4 regions of the Pleomorphomonas sp. PLEO genome follow, and region 1 is predicted to be linked to each of the others. Evidence: predicted binding sites of a transcription regulator. Region 1 holds the regulator's gene; each other region holds the start of a gene.
What was found. Region 1 encodes LexA, which represses DNA repair genes until DNA is damaged. Its sites were predicted from a motif close to TGTTCNNNNTGTGTTCNG; they were not measured.

Region 1 (3,503 bases):
GCCAACGTCGACAGATCGTCAGGCGTTCGCGAACGAATTTGTCTCACCAGCCCTCGAATATGGCTGAGCCCGTTATTGATCACCAGCCAGGTCAAAAACGCGATCGCCGGCACCAGCACCAGAAGCGGCAGGGCTATGTCCAGAAGGATATTGCCGACGAGGCCTTTTCTCAGTGCGATCTTTTCGGCAACCTCGACGACGATCCCGGTCTGCGCAATCGGCAGAGAATAAACACGCCACTTTTCGCGGGCGAATGTGTAGTCCGCAAAACCCGCGCCGAACTTCGGGACACTTGCCGGGAAAGCGTTGCTGCTGACCATGGCGAGCGCGTCGGCTTTCCAGGAACGGAAGGCGTGCGCATCAGCGTAATCGTCCGCGTCCTGGTTGAGTGCCAATTGGTTACCCATGGAAAAATCAATGTCGGGCACTTCCGCCGGCACTGAAAAGTCATTCTTCTCAAGGTGCCCCTTGAGAAGGATCCAAAGCGTATTGGCGTCGTTGATAAGCTCGGCGTCGTAGATGTTTTCGATTTCACGCGTGGCGCTGCGATACGCCAGAGCGCCGACGATCAGGATGGTGGCCATCAGTGTGGGGAGGATGCGCCAGAACAGGCGCTGGCTGAGCGTCACGACATCACCGCTCAACCATATAGCCAACGCCCCGGATCGACTTGATAAACGACGAACCGAGCTTGCGCCGGAGATTATAGACAGTAACCTCGATCGTGTTGCTCTCGGTTGTCGATTCCGCGTCGTAGAGAGCATACTCGATGTCGGTTTTGGTGACGTAACGGCCAGCGCGCTCCATCAGGAGGCGCAGAAGATGGAACTCCTTGGCCGGCAAATGCAGCGTCTCCCCGCCACGGCGAGCGACAAGCGCCGCCGGATCAAGTTCAACATCGCCCGAGACAAGGAGTGTCACAGCCCGCCCCTCCCTCCGCCGGGTAAGCGCGCGAATGCGGGCCAGGAGTTCATCGAGGTCAAACGGCTTGACGAGATAATCGTCCGCGCCACCGTCGAGCCCCTCGACGCGGTGCTTGACGCTGTCGAGCGCGGTCAGGAACAGAACCGGCGTTTGATTGGCCTTGGCGCGCAAGGCGCGCACGATGTCGAAACCGCTCATCTTCGGGAGGTTCACATCGAGAACAGCCATGGCATATTCGTTGTCCTCGCACGCCGCCAAGCCGGATTCCCCATCGCTGAACCAGTCGACGCCATACGCATGCTTTTCGAGCGCGCGCTTAAGCGACGGGCCGAGAATATGGTCGTCTTCGACAAGAAGAATACGCAGCTTGTCACCTCTCACCACACGGCTGTCGGAGCAGTATTGCATTTGCCAACTCTGGATGGCACTGCCCACTCTGACCTGCTGGAGGCTTTCGCGATAAGGTTATGCGGCCACAGCCGGATCGTCCAGCGGGCTTACTGGCGGATGGGGCGTTTTCGGTCGCAGCCCCCCTTACGGAGGCAATCCCCATTGCGGAACACACACGGAACATGTTAACTCTGTTCGTGATTTGTACCGAATCGCGCTACGGCGCAACCGACGCCGGCCGACCAGCGGGGACCAGACGATGCTCACGCGCAAACAGCTCGAACTCCTGATGTTCATTCATGAGCGTCTCAAGGAATCGGGCGTGCCGCCGTCCTTCGACGAAATGAAGGATGCGCTGGATCTCAAGTCCAAGTCCGGCATTCATCGTCTGATTACCGCGCTGGAAGAGCGCGGCTTCATTCGCCGCCTGCCCAATCGGGCACGCGCACTGGAAGTGATCAAGCTGCCGGAAACCATGCAGCCGGGCATCGGCCGGGCTCGCAAGGGCTTCGCGCCGGCGGTCATCGAAGGCGACGGTGGTCGCAAGCCTTCGTCGGCAAGTGCCGCCGCGCCGTCGCTGGATAGCCGCGACACCGTGCCGGTTCCGGTCATGGGGCGGATTGCCGCCGGTGTGCCGATCGCCGCCATCCAGACCCAGTCACACATCTTGCACGTGCCGATCGACCTCATTGCCGGTGGAGAGCATTACGCCCTCGAAGTGCGCGGCGACTCGATGATTGAAGCCGGCATTCTTGATGGCGACACCGTCGTCATCAAGAAGTCCGACACCGCCGATTCCGGCGATATTATCGTGGCGCTGGTGGATGATGAGGAAGCGACGCTGAAGCGTCTGCGGCGCAAGGGCGCGTCGGTCGCCCTTGAGGCCGCCAATCCGGCCTATGAGACGCGCATCTTCGGCCCTGACCGGGTCCGCATCCAGGGCCGCCTCGTGGCGCTGATGCGCCGCTATTAATCCACTTTTCAAAGCGGCTTGAAACGCGGGCTGACGGTTCCCGGGAAGCTGTGCTTGTCTTTCATCCCCGCGGAGGGCGCGTACCTGGGCGCCGTAGGACCGTTAGACCTATTGCGCCAATCGACTTTTCGCCGACGGGAAAAGCAGCGACGTATCGCCATAGGAGTAGAAGCGGTAGCCGCTGGCGATCGCATGTGCGTAGGCGGCATGCATGGTATCGAGACCGGAGAAGGCCGATACCAGCATGAACAGCGTCGACTTGGGCAGATGAAAATTGGTCATCAACAGGTCGACGGCGCGAAAGCGGTAGCCGGGCGTTATGAAGATGTCGGTCGCCCCCGCGAACGGTCGAACGAGGCCATCTTCGCCGGCAGCGCTTTCCAAGAGACGCAACGACGTCGTGCCGACGGCGACCACCCTGCCCCCGCGTGCCCGTACTGCATTTAGCGCCTCGGCGGTTTCTGACGAGACATGACCAATCTCGGAATGCATCTTGTGGTCTTCGGTATCGTCCACCTTCATTGGCAGAAAGGTACCGGCGCCGACATGCAGCGTCACGAAATGCCGGCCGATACCGCGCCCATCAAGGCGATCGAAGAGCTCCGGCGTGAAATGAAGCCCGGCGGTCGGCGCGGCGACCGCGCCATTTTCCCGGGCGTAGACAGTCTGGTAGTCGGCTCGGTCGTGCTCATCCTCTGCCCGACGCGCGGCGATATACGGCGGCAGCGGAATGTGACCGACCGTCATGAGCGCTACATCGAGGTCCGGCCCGGCACGATCGAAGGTCAGCGTGATCTCGCCATCCTCGCCTTTCTCCGCCACGACAGCGCCAAGGGGATCGGCTGCCGGATCAATGCCGGAAAACACCACGCGGTCGCCGGCGCGCAGCTTGCGAGCTCCCTTGACGAAGGCACGCCAACGATCCGGGGCCTCGCGCATATGCAGCGTTGCCGAGAAGCGAACTGGCTCGGCGCCATGGCGATCTCGCCGCCCTTCAAGCTGGGCGGGGATCACCTTGGTGTCGTTGAACACCAGCGCGTCTCCCGGTGACAGAAGGTCGGCGAGATCGCTGGCGTGTCTGTCCTCCAAGGCTTGGCCGGGCTTCACCACCAACAGGCGGGACGCGTCGCGCGGAACGGCGGGACGCAGGGCGATACGCTCGGGTGGCAATTCGAAATCGAAGACTGAAACTTGCATTCTTCTGCATAGACATGAC
Region 2 (3,503 bases), 440 kb from region 1:
CGTGTCGGCATCGAGACCTATGCGAATCTTGCCGTCCAGCACGGCGATGGTGGCTGGCACGGCGCCACGGCCGCGGATCTCGGCTTCGACGGCGCGCGCCGTCTCGACGTTGTCCGGGTAGGGCATGCCATGGGTGACGATGGTGGATTCAAGCGCGACAACCGGCTTGCCGGCGGCGATCGCAGCTTCAACTTCAGGCGAATAGACGAGTGGCAGGGATGCCATCATGCCTCCGAATGTGGCCGCGCGACAGGGCCACGGAGCGGGCACGCAGCGTCGGCGGCGAGTGATGGATCTCCGAACTTTGCTCTATACGACGAGACGACGGGTTTGCGAAAGAGGGAAGACGCACCTTCGCAAAAAGTTGACAATTGCCGTGTCTTTTCAATGACGCATCATTCCGATGGCGGATGGCGCTCTAAGTTTCGGCCTTGTCTCCGGCTATCAGGGCCGCCGCTACCACGCCGGTTGGCAGTTCGCGCAGCGCACCCGCGGTGGCGAGCGCGGCGCGGGCCGCCGCCATGCCCACCTCAACGGCGGCAACGAGCGAGGCGCCTGCCGACAATGCCAACAGGATACCGGCGGTCTGCGCATCGCCGACCCCAGTGACGTCGACCACTTGGGTCGGCTGGGGCTTCAGTTCGCAGACGTGGCCGTTATCAAGGACGGCTAGCGGCTTCGAACCGCCGGTGATCACCGCCCGTCGGGCGCCGGCCTTTGCCAGCCATTCCGCCGCCTCGACCGGTCGGCCGATCGGCTGGCCGACCAACAGCTCCGCCGACGGGAGGTTGCAGATGAACAGCGCGCCAGAGCCGACAAGGGGGCGCAGGCGCGGCGCTTTGGCGCGCGAAATGGCATCCAGCACCAGCCTGTCGCCATGGGTGTCGGCGAGCCGGCGAAGTTCGGCCGGCGCGAGATTGGCATCGGCGAAGACCAACCGGTGCTTGCCGACGTCGAGCGCGGCTACCGGTAGCACGAAGTCGTCATAGAGGCCGAGGTCGGAGATGGCCGAGACGAGTTCGCCGGCCTCGTCGTGAATGGCAAGGTAGGTGCCGGTCCGGCCGTTGGCGTCCACCACCATTGCCGATGTATCGATGCCGGCCGTGGCAAGTTCGGCCATGAGGTCTCGGCCGGCCGCGTCTTCGCCGACCACCGAGACGAAGCGGCAAGGCGCTCCGGCTCGCCCGAGCAGCACGACGACATTGCGCGCCACGCCACCGGGGCGATACGTCACAATCCCCGGACATGAGGTCGCTGGCTCATAAGCATTGCCGGCCCGGCCAAGCACATCCTGATGACAGCCGCCGACCACCAAAAGTGGCAGAAAGCCCTTGTTTCGATTCCCCGCGTCCAGAGCTTTTCTCCCGGCTTTCCGACGTTTTAACCCTGCCGGAACACGTCGGGAACGAAACCAGACTTGCTTTTTCCTGTCAAGGACATATATGCCGCTTGCTCACGGGAACAAATCGTGTACATTTACGGTGAGTTTGAAATCCGGGAACGGCCGTGAAATAAGGAGCGAACCCAGTGTCGCAGAATTCACTTCGCCTCGTGGAAGGAACCTCCATGGACAAGACCAAGGCGCTTGACGCCGCCCTGTCGCAGATCGAACGGGCCTTCGGTAAGGGCTCCATCATGCGCCTCGGCAAGGGGCAGGTGGTGGAAATCGAGACGATACCGACCGGCTCGCTCGGACTCGACATCGCGCTTGGCATCGGCGGCTTGCCGAAGGGGCGCGTCGTCGAGATCTATGGCCCGGAGTCGTCGGGCAAGACGACGCTGGCATTGCATACAGTGGCCGAAGCGCAGAAGCGTGGTGGCGTTTGCGCCTTCATCGACGCCGAGCACGCGCTCGACCCGGTGTATGCCCGCAAGCTCGGCGTCAACCTCGACGAGCTCCTGATCTCGCAGCCGGATACCGGCGAGCAGGCGCTTGAGATCACCGATACGTTGGTGCGCTCCGGTGCCATCGACGTGCTGGTGATCGACTCCGTGGCAGCGCTGACGCCGCGTGCCGAACTCGAAGGCGAAATGGGTGATCAGCTGCCGGGCCTGCAGGCTCGACTGATGAGCCAGGCGCTCCGGAAGCTCACCGCGTCGGTCTCAAAATCCAAGACCATGGTGATCTTCATCAACCAGATCCGCATGAAGATCGGCGTGATGTTTGGTAGCCCGGAGACGACGACCGGCGGCAATGCCTTGAAGTTCTATGCCTCGATTCGTCTCGACATTCGCCGCATCGGCGCGCTCAAGAATCGTGAGGAGATCGTCGGCAATCAGACCCGCGTCAAAGTGGTCAAGAACAAGCTGGCGCCGCCGTTCCGCGAAGTGGAATTCGATATTCTCTACGGCGAGGGCGTGTCCAAGGTGGGCGAGTTGATCGATCTTGGCGTCAAGGCTGGAATCGTCGAGAAGTCAGGCGCCTGGTTCTCCTACAACAGCCAGCGTCTCGGCCAGGGTCGCGAAAATTCCAAGCAGTTCCTGCGCGACAACGAGGCGCTCGCCAATGAGATCGAGGCGGCTATCCGGCAGAACGCCGGCGTCATCGCCGACTCCATCCTGAAGGGCGACCCCGAGGATGACGCTGACGGAACGCCGCCCGAGGCTGAGTGAGGGCTGGGTCCAAGGCCTCTCGTCCCGTTTGGGTGAGAGGCGGTGGTCGGCTGGTACGCGGTCGACCGAGGGAGAGATAGATGCAGTTTCGCAATCCGGCCGGCGTGCATGCGCCGGTCGCTGCTTATAGCCATCAGATCGAGGTGCCTGCCGGAGCCCGTTGGCTCGTGTTGTCCGGGCAGATCGGCTTGCGGCCTGACGGTAGCTTGCCGACCGACCCGGTGGAGCAGATCGAGGTGGCGCTCGACAATGTCCGCCGCAATCTCGATGCAGCCGGCATGTCCGTTGGCGATATCGTCAAACTGACGACATATCTGGTTGGCGATGTTGATCCCGACCGCCGCCGGCAGGTGTTTGGGGCATTCTTCGGTGATCATCGGCCTTGCACGACGCTTCTTTACGTGTCGGCACTGGGCCTGCCCACGCTCAAGGTTGAGATCGACGCCTGGGCTGCGCGCGAGGCGCCGAAGGGCTAATGCGGCCTTTATGGCAAAGGCGGGCCTATCGCGCCGAAATACCGCCATCGCGAGTCGGCCTCCGCCGCTGGACAGGCGCATGGCCGGCGGCTAAATAACGCTTTGCCTTGCATGGAACCGATCGTGTCGGAACCGGTCTGGCCTGCGCGTCCTTCCCTCCGGGGGGCTGCCTTCCGAGGCGCCATCCGGATTGTCGAGACGAACCTCGCCGGCCGGTGCCGTTTCCTCGATCGCTCGACGCAAGGTTCTGGGTTGCGGGAGCGTGCGAGCGGCTCGCGGGAAATGGGGTTCGGGCGGACCGGCCGCGCGGTGATGCGAGCGGTGCCGTCTCAGCGTAGGCAGGCGAATCGTCATGAGTGGTGTGAACGAGATCAGAAAGACCTTCGTCGACTATTTTGGCAAGAACGGTCACGA
Region 3 (3,503 bases), 1.2 Mb from region 1:
GTTGCCGGTTTGCCACCTCGTTCCGCGCGGTGGTCGATCAGGGGCGGGTACGCGGCGGTGAATGGGTGGCAGTGCATGGCTGCGGCGGCGTCGGCCTATCGGCCATCATGATCGCGGCGGCGATGGGCGCCAATGTGATCGCCATCGACATTGCCGATGACAAGTTGGAATTCGCCAAGACCATCGGCGCCATGGCGGTCATCAACGGCCGGACCACGCCGGACGTTGCCGGCGCCGTCCGCGACCTGACAGGTGGCGGTGCGCATCTGTCGATTGATGCGCTTGGTCATCGGGTCACCGCGCGCAACTCCATCCTCGGGCTCAAGCGGCGCGGTCGCCATGTTCAGGTCGGCCTGATGCTCGGTGACGACGCAGAAGCCCCGATCCCCATGGCCCGCATCATCGGCTGGGAGCTGGAAGTCTATGGCAGCCATGGCATGCAGGCTTGGCGCTATGGCGACATGCTCGCGATGATCGCCGCCGGCAAACTCGCACCGCAGAAGCTGATCAACCGCCACGTCGGGCTCGACGAGGCCATCGATCTGCTCATCGGGATGGACCGGTCACAGGAGACCGGCATTAACGTCATCACCCGCTTTGGCTGAGATTTATTTCGCGGTGAAGAAGGCCGGATGGAAGGCGATGCGTTCCCAGGCGGGCGGCGTGATGAAAGTGACAGCCTGCCCGTAAACATCCGGTACGCCGTCACAGACAAGGCCCGGCCGAGCGACAAAGCCGAAGCGACCATAATAGGCCGGATCGCCGACCAGCATGGCACCGGCCGCCCCGATTCCCGCGAGCTGAGCGAGACCGGCCCGGACCAGCTCTGAGCCGATACCGGCTGCTGTTCCAACAGCCATGCGTCGACGATGCATCAGAGCAAGCCGAACCCGAGCCACACGATCCGGGCGCGGCTCAACCCGCGGCGTCCAATCGAAAGAGAAAGCGGGCGTCAGTCCGCCAGCGTTCAGAACGGGATGTCGTCGTCGAGGTCGGACGAGAAGTTGGAGGCCGGAGCGCCGCCACCCTGGGGACGCCCACCGCCCGACGACTTGGCAGGAGCGCGTTCCATCGGGCCGGAGGAGCCGTAATCCGAACCGGCATCGCCAAAATCGCCCTCGCCGCGGCCACCACCTTCGCCGCCACGACTGTCGAGAATGGTCAGTTCGCCACGGAAGCGCTGCAGCACCACTTCCGTGGAATAGCGCTCTTGGCCGGACTGGTCAGTCCACTTGCGGGTCTGAAGCTGCCCCTCGATGTAAACCTTGGAGCCCTTCTTCAGGTACTGCTCGGCGACCTTGGCCAGATTTTCGTTGAAGATCACCACCGAGTGCCACTCGGTGCGTTCCTTGCGCTCGCCGCTCTGACGGTCGCGCCAGTTTTCGGAGGTCGCGATACGCAGGTTGACCACGGCATCGCCCGACCCCATCCGCCGCACCTCGGGATCACGTCCGAGATTGCCGATCAGGATGACCTTGTTGACGCTGCCTGCCATGGCTTTCTTCCCTCAAACTCGTTACCTTCGGCTTGGCGCACTGGCACGCCTCGCCGGCCGGCGCTTTCGCCCGGCAACACGGTTGCACGTTATCGCCGGCACCGACACTGCGATACCCCGGCTCGGCTGCCCTCACTCCTTTTCCACAGTGAGAAAAGGGCTAGCGTCCGCATTGTGTTCCTGATACGTTCTAACCGTTTCACAAGAATGCCGCAACCGAATTCCAAGATTTTCGGCGTTTTCTTCTCAGGGTAGGCGGTATGGCAGCCGCGCACGCCGATGCTCTTGCAGGTCGCCACTCGATCCTGACAGGATGCGTCAGCAGACCCGGACTAGCGTGGCGCGCCTTATGGCCGCCTGATCATGCGCTTTGGGCAACGGATTTTTTCGCCTCCCGCCCCTCCCGGGAGACGCGACAAGGACGACGATAGACATGCCGAACAAGCCGACCAGCATTTTCGACCAGGCCCGGCGCTCCCTTTCGGTGCGCGGCGCGCGCGAGCACAATCTCAAGAACATCGACGTCGACCTGCCGCGCGACAGCCTCATCGTCATGACCGGCCTCTCCGGCTCGGGCAAGTCGTCGCTCGCCTTCGACACCATTTATGCCGAGGGCCAGCGCCGCTACGTCGAGAGCCTTTCGGCTTACGCCCGGCAGTTCCTCGACATGATGCAGAAGCCGGACGTCGACCAGATCGACGGTCTGTCGCCGGCCATTTCCATTGAACAGAAGACCACCTCGCGCAATCCACGCTCGACGGTGGGCACCGTCACCGAAATCTACGACTACATGCGCCTGCTGTTCGCGCGCGTCGGCATTCCCTATTCGCCAGCCACCGGCCTGCCGATCGAGAGCCAGACCATCAGCCAGATGGTCGATCGTACTTTGGAATTGCCCGAAGGCACCCGCCTCTACTTGCTGGCGCCGATGATCCGCGGCCGAAAGGGTGAGTATCGCAAGGAGTTCGCCGACCTCCAGAAGAAGGGCTTCCAGCGCGTCAAGGTGGACGGCAGCTTCTATCCGATCGAGGAAGTGCCGGCGCTCGACAAGAAGATCAAGCATGACATCGACATTGTCGTCGACCGTATCGTCGTCAAGCCGGACCTTACCGCTCGCCTCGCCGACAGCTTTCAGACGGCGCTGGCCCTGGCCGACGGTATCGCCATTCTCGAGATCGCCGAGATCGCCGAGGGCGAGAGCGAGCCGCGCCGCATCACCTTCTCGGAAAAGTTCGCCTGTCCGGTCAGCGGCTTCACCATTTCCGAAATCGAGCCGCGCCTGTTCTCCTTCAACAACCCATTCGGCGCCTGCCCCAAGTGCGACGGCCTGGGCACCGAGCTGAAGTTCGAAGCCGAGCTGGTGGTGCCCGACGACAGCTTGTCCCTGCGTGGCGGCTGCGTCCTGCCTTGGGCGAAGACCGGCGCCTCCTCGCCCTATTACGCCCAGACGCTCGAGGCGATTTGCCGCCATTTCAAGGCGTCGATGACGACGCCCTGGAAGGATCTTCCGCAAAAGGTGCGCGACGTCATTCTGACCGGTTCGGGTAGTGAGGAGATCGCCTTCACCTATGACGACGGCCTCAGGACCTACACCACCAAGAAGCCGTTCGAAGGCGTAGTCGGCAACATCGAGCGGCGCTGGAAGGAAACCGATTCCGATATGGTGCGGGAGGAGCTGGGGCGCTTCCAGTCCGACCATCCTTGCGAGACCTGCAACGGCTACCGCCTGAAGCCGGAAGCGCTGGCCGTCAAGATCGCCGGCCTGCACATCGGCCAGGTCACCCAGATGTCGATCCGAGAGGCGGTTGCCTGGTTCACGGCCCTGCCAGACAAGCTGACCGCCAAGCAGAATGAAATCGCCGTTCGCATCCTGAAGGAAATTCGCGAGCGCCTGCGCTTTCTCAACAATGTCGGTCTTGAATACCTGACGATGTCGCGCGCATCGGGCACGCTGTCCGGCGGCGAGAGCCAGCGCATCCGTCTGGCCAGCCAGATCGGTTCCGGCCTG
Region 4 (3,503 bases), 1.1 Mb from region 1:
CCCCCTCACCCACCGCCTCCAGCCGGTCGGCCAGCGTACCGATCAGAGACAGGGCGACGGCGCGTACGTCTTCCTGGCGAGAGATTGGCTCGAAAAAACGCCGCTCGGCACAATAGGGCGCGATCGGTAGCCGTGGCGAGAAGGCCTCCTCAGCGAGCCCCAACGCCCGGTCGAGCTGAATGAGCGGGGCGCGACCGAAGCGGGCGGTGAGCGGGGCGCGCGGGCCATCGATAAGGTCGCCGATGCGCTTCAGGCCGACACGGGCGAGCGCATCGACGGTGGGCGCATCCAGCCGCAGCGCCGCCACCGGCAGACCTGCAAGCGCCCGTCGCTCCTCGCCGGCTTGAAGCCGCCCGCCACGCCCAAAGGCGGCCAGCGCATGGGCGGCGCCAATGATCGAGGCGATGCCGATGGTCACCGTCAGTCCCTGCCGTTCGAGCCGTCGTGCCATATCGGCGGCTAGAGCCTCCTCGCCGCCGAACAGGTGAGCACAGCCGGCGATATCGAGTATCAGTGTGAAGTCCTCCGGGTAAGGAAACTCGGGGTCGATGGAGGACGTGCCGATGCGGCGGCCGGCGAGCGGCGTGTAGCGCTGCGACCAATCGCATAGCCGGTCGAGGAAAGCGGCATCGGCCTCAGGATCGGCGGCGCGCACGTCGAGGCCTGGCACACGGGCGCGGGCGTCGGCAAGGCCGAGTCCCGGCTGCAGCCCAAGCCGCACGGCCTGTCCGTCGACATGGGCGAGACGCGCGGCGCCGCGATGCTTGGCCGTAAGTACCATGGGCGGACGGGCTATCGGCTCAGGCGCCGCGGAAGGGGACGACCGCTCCCGATCGAGCCGGGTGAGACGATCGGTCGCCAGATGCGGCAGCCAGACGACCAGATAGCGGGACCGCCAAGGAGCCGGATCCCTCGGCTTTGGATCCGATACGTGGGGCACGGAAGGATTGCTCATCGATACGCCACTCCATCATCCACGCACCGACCGGACCCAAACGATTTCGCGCGAGGTCGGCCGAAAAAACCGGGTTGCCGGGATGCCGGCCACCGCAACTTGGAGCGGCCGCGACGCGCCAGCGCGTGACGGCGCTGGTCGCCCCCGGAACACCGCCGGTTCTGAGCAAAATTCCGGTGGAGCGGCTTCCGTCGGCGATCAATGACAGGCGACGACAGGCCGTCAGATCGAGGTGGCGGTCGTCGCCGAACGGTTCGATCAGCACCGCCGCGAAGGCGCGGGCGGCAAGCCCCTCCTCGGCGGCACGCAACACATCCGCCGTGTCGCGGGCCGTTACAGCAACGAGGCATGACGGATCGAGGCCGAAGGCGGTAAGGCCGGGGCCGTAAGGCTCGCCTGCCTCGCGGCCGGCCATCTCCGCGCGGACCCAGAGCCAGAGACCTCCCCGCCCAGCCGACGACAGGAGCCGCCCGGCAAGTGCCAGGGCAAAACCGGTCGCGGCAGCCATGTCGGGCGCGCCGGCTGGACTTATGTCGTGCAGCGCGCCGCGCCGTAGACCGCCCGTCGCCGCATCAACCTCGGGGTGACCGAAGGGAACAGCCGTCGTCTCCGGTCCTGCCCAGACATTAGCTGCTCGCCCATTGCGGAAAACGGCGGCCGGAGTGAGGCGGCGAGCGACAGGGGCGATGTCATGCACCGGCACGCCAGCCACCTCCTCTGCCGCCGCAGGGGCTTCCGCACGGCCATCGCCTCGGCCGCGCGCCCGTTCCAGTTGGGCGATCTGCCGTCGAAGCATAGCAATCCTGTCCGTCGACTCGCTCGCGAGCACGGTTTAACCCCCGTTTTCGTGGTTCTTGTTCTCTATATGTTCCAGTATAGAAGGGGCTTTGGAAGAGTCAAGGACGGGTATGCGGCGGGACATGCCGAGGTTTAGGCGCAGCAAGGGGGCTGTGCAAGGTGAGCACCCCCGCTACTACGATAAGGATGGCAGGACGCTCGATAGAGATTCCATACTCAGTTGAGTAGCGTCTCAATGCGAGCCACGCGTTCCGCACGGGATCCGGAAACCTCAACAATACGCGGCCCATCCTCCAGCAATCCCAGATCGTCCTGCCGCAACATGGTCTTGAGCCGCTGGTCCACCTTGGTGCGCAATTGCGGATATTCGATCGGGACCCCGATCTCGTCGAGCCGAAGCAACGGCACGAAGACGATCAGATCCAGTGAGGCGAGAGCTTTGGCAATACGGTTCAGCAAGCGTCCTTGCGGTAGCCATTCGAAGCCTTCACTTGCGCTGACAATGTCCAAATAGGCGATAAAATCGAGCGGACAGCGATCGAAAATCAGATCCTTTTCCCTGGCCTGCTCAAGGAGCAGCATACAGCTTTGCCCGAGTTGTTCCTCAAGGTCCGCCGTGGTTGGCCCGTCGGCGAATGGCATGCCGTTTTGAGCAAGCAACCAATAGGGCTCGGGTACGCTCTCGTAGTTGCCATGCGCGGATATGAAATCGTCGATCAGCGTCGTCTTGCCACAACCGTGCGTGCCAGTTACTGCGATACGCATCGATGCCTCCTAAAGATGCCGACTTAAGACGTCTTCCTCCTGACCGCAACTTTGCGGTTCAGACCAAAACGAAACTACCCACTCCATCCACCGCCTTGACGTCGCCATGTATTGGTCTCACACAAGCCGGGTCGGGCGAACCGCCTAAAGACAATCCATCATCGGGATACTCCGTGCCACAGCGCCCCTTAGAGCTTGCCCGCATCGAAATGGCGACCGACGAAGCTATTCGCCGCGCCGCCAACCTTATTCGGCAGGGCGATCTCGTCGCCTTTCCGACCGAGACCGTTTATGGCCTCGGCGCTGATGCGACACAGGGCCAGGCCGTTGCCTCCATCTACGAGGCCAAGGGGCGGCCCTCCTTCAATCCGCTGATCGCCCATGTCGACAGCATTGCCATGGCGGAGACGCTGGTCGTCTTCGATCCGCTGTCGCGACAGCTCGCCGAGACCTTCTGGCCAGGCCCGCTGACGCTGGTGTTGCCCGAGCGGCCGGATTGCCCTGTCTCGTCGCTGGCCACCGCTGGCCTCGACACACTCGCCGTGCGCATGCCGGCGCACCGGGTAGCGCTCGAACTGATCCGCGTCGCCGGCGTGCCGATCGTCGCGCCCAGCGCCAACACCTCCGGCCACGTCAGCCCCACGTCCGCGGCTCATGTCTATGGCGATCTTTCGCGCCGCGTGCCGCTGATCCTCGACGGCGGCCGCACCGAGGTAGGTCTCGAATCGACCATTCTGCAGGTCCGCGACAACATTCCGTATCTTCTGCGTCCGGGTGGTCTCGCCCGCGAGGAGATCGAAGCGGCGATCGGTATCGCCGTCATCCGTTCGGAGGGCGACCCGTCCACCACGCCGGTGGCGCCCGGCATGCTCGCCTCCCATTACGCGCCGCGCGCGCGCGTTCGGCTCGACGCCCGCCGTGTCAGTCCCACTGAAGCCCTTCTCGCCTTCGGCGGGGCTTCGATCCACGGCGTCGCGGAGGCTGC

Region 2: the regulator LexA is predicted to act here: its motif matches at 1,391-1,408, upstream of recA (recombinase RecA).
Region 3: the regulator LexA is predicted to act here: its motif matches at 1,671-1,688, upstream of uvrA (excinuclease ABC subunit UvrA).
Region 4: the regulator LexA is predicted to act here: its motif matches at 1,811-1,828, upstream of AB6N07_RS20160 (ImuA family protein).

What each region holds. Positions count from the first base shown of each region.
Region 1 is NZ_CP166625.1:3,212,035-3,215,537, reverse strand. Features, by position in the region: gene AB6N07_RS14870 (sensor histidine kinase) at 1-629, opposite strand, end outside; gene AB6N07_RS14865 (response regulator transcription factor) at 634-1,290, opposite strand; gene lexA (transcriptional repressor LexA) at 1,574-2,287, shown strand; gene queA (tRNA preQ1(34) S-adenosylmethionine ribosyltransferase-isomerase QueA) at 2,396-3,484, opposite strand.
Region 2 is NZ_CP166625.1:2,769,944-2,773,446, forward strand. Features, by position in the region: gene AB6N07_RS12830 (pseudouridine-5'-phosphate glycosidase) at 1-228, opposite strand, end outside; gene AB6N07_RS12835 (PfkB family carbohydrate kinase) at 419-1,312, opposite strand; gene recA (recombinase RecA) at 1,528-2,613, shown strand; gene AB6N07_RS12845 (RidA family protein) at 2,694-3,089, shown strand; gene alaS (alanine--tRNA ligase) at 3,442-3,503, shown strand, end outside.
Region 3 is NZ_CP166625.1:4,394,760-4,398,262, forward strand. Features, by position in the region: gene AB6N07_RS20385 (zinc-dependent alcohol dehydrogenase family protein) at 1-605, shown strand, start outside; gene AB6N07_RS20390 (hypothetical protein) at 609-860, opposite strand; gene AB6N07_RS20395 (single-stranded DNA-binding protein) at 968-1,495, opposite strand; gene uvrA (excinuclease ABC subunit UvrA) at 1,929-3,503, shown strand, end outside.
Region 4 is NZ_CP166625.1:4,347,055-4,350,557, forward strand. Features, by position in the region: gene AB6N07_RS20155 (DNA polymerase Y family protein) at 1-781, opposite strand, end outside; gene AB6N07_RS20160 (ImuA family protein) at 801-1,751, opposite strand; gene AB6N07_RS20165 (ATP-binding protein) at 1,970-2,518, opposite strand; gene AB6N07_RS20170 (L-threonylcarbamoyladenylate synthase) at 2,728-3,503, shown strand, end outside.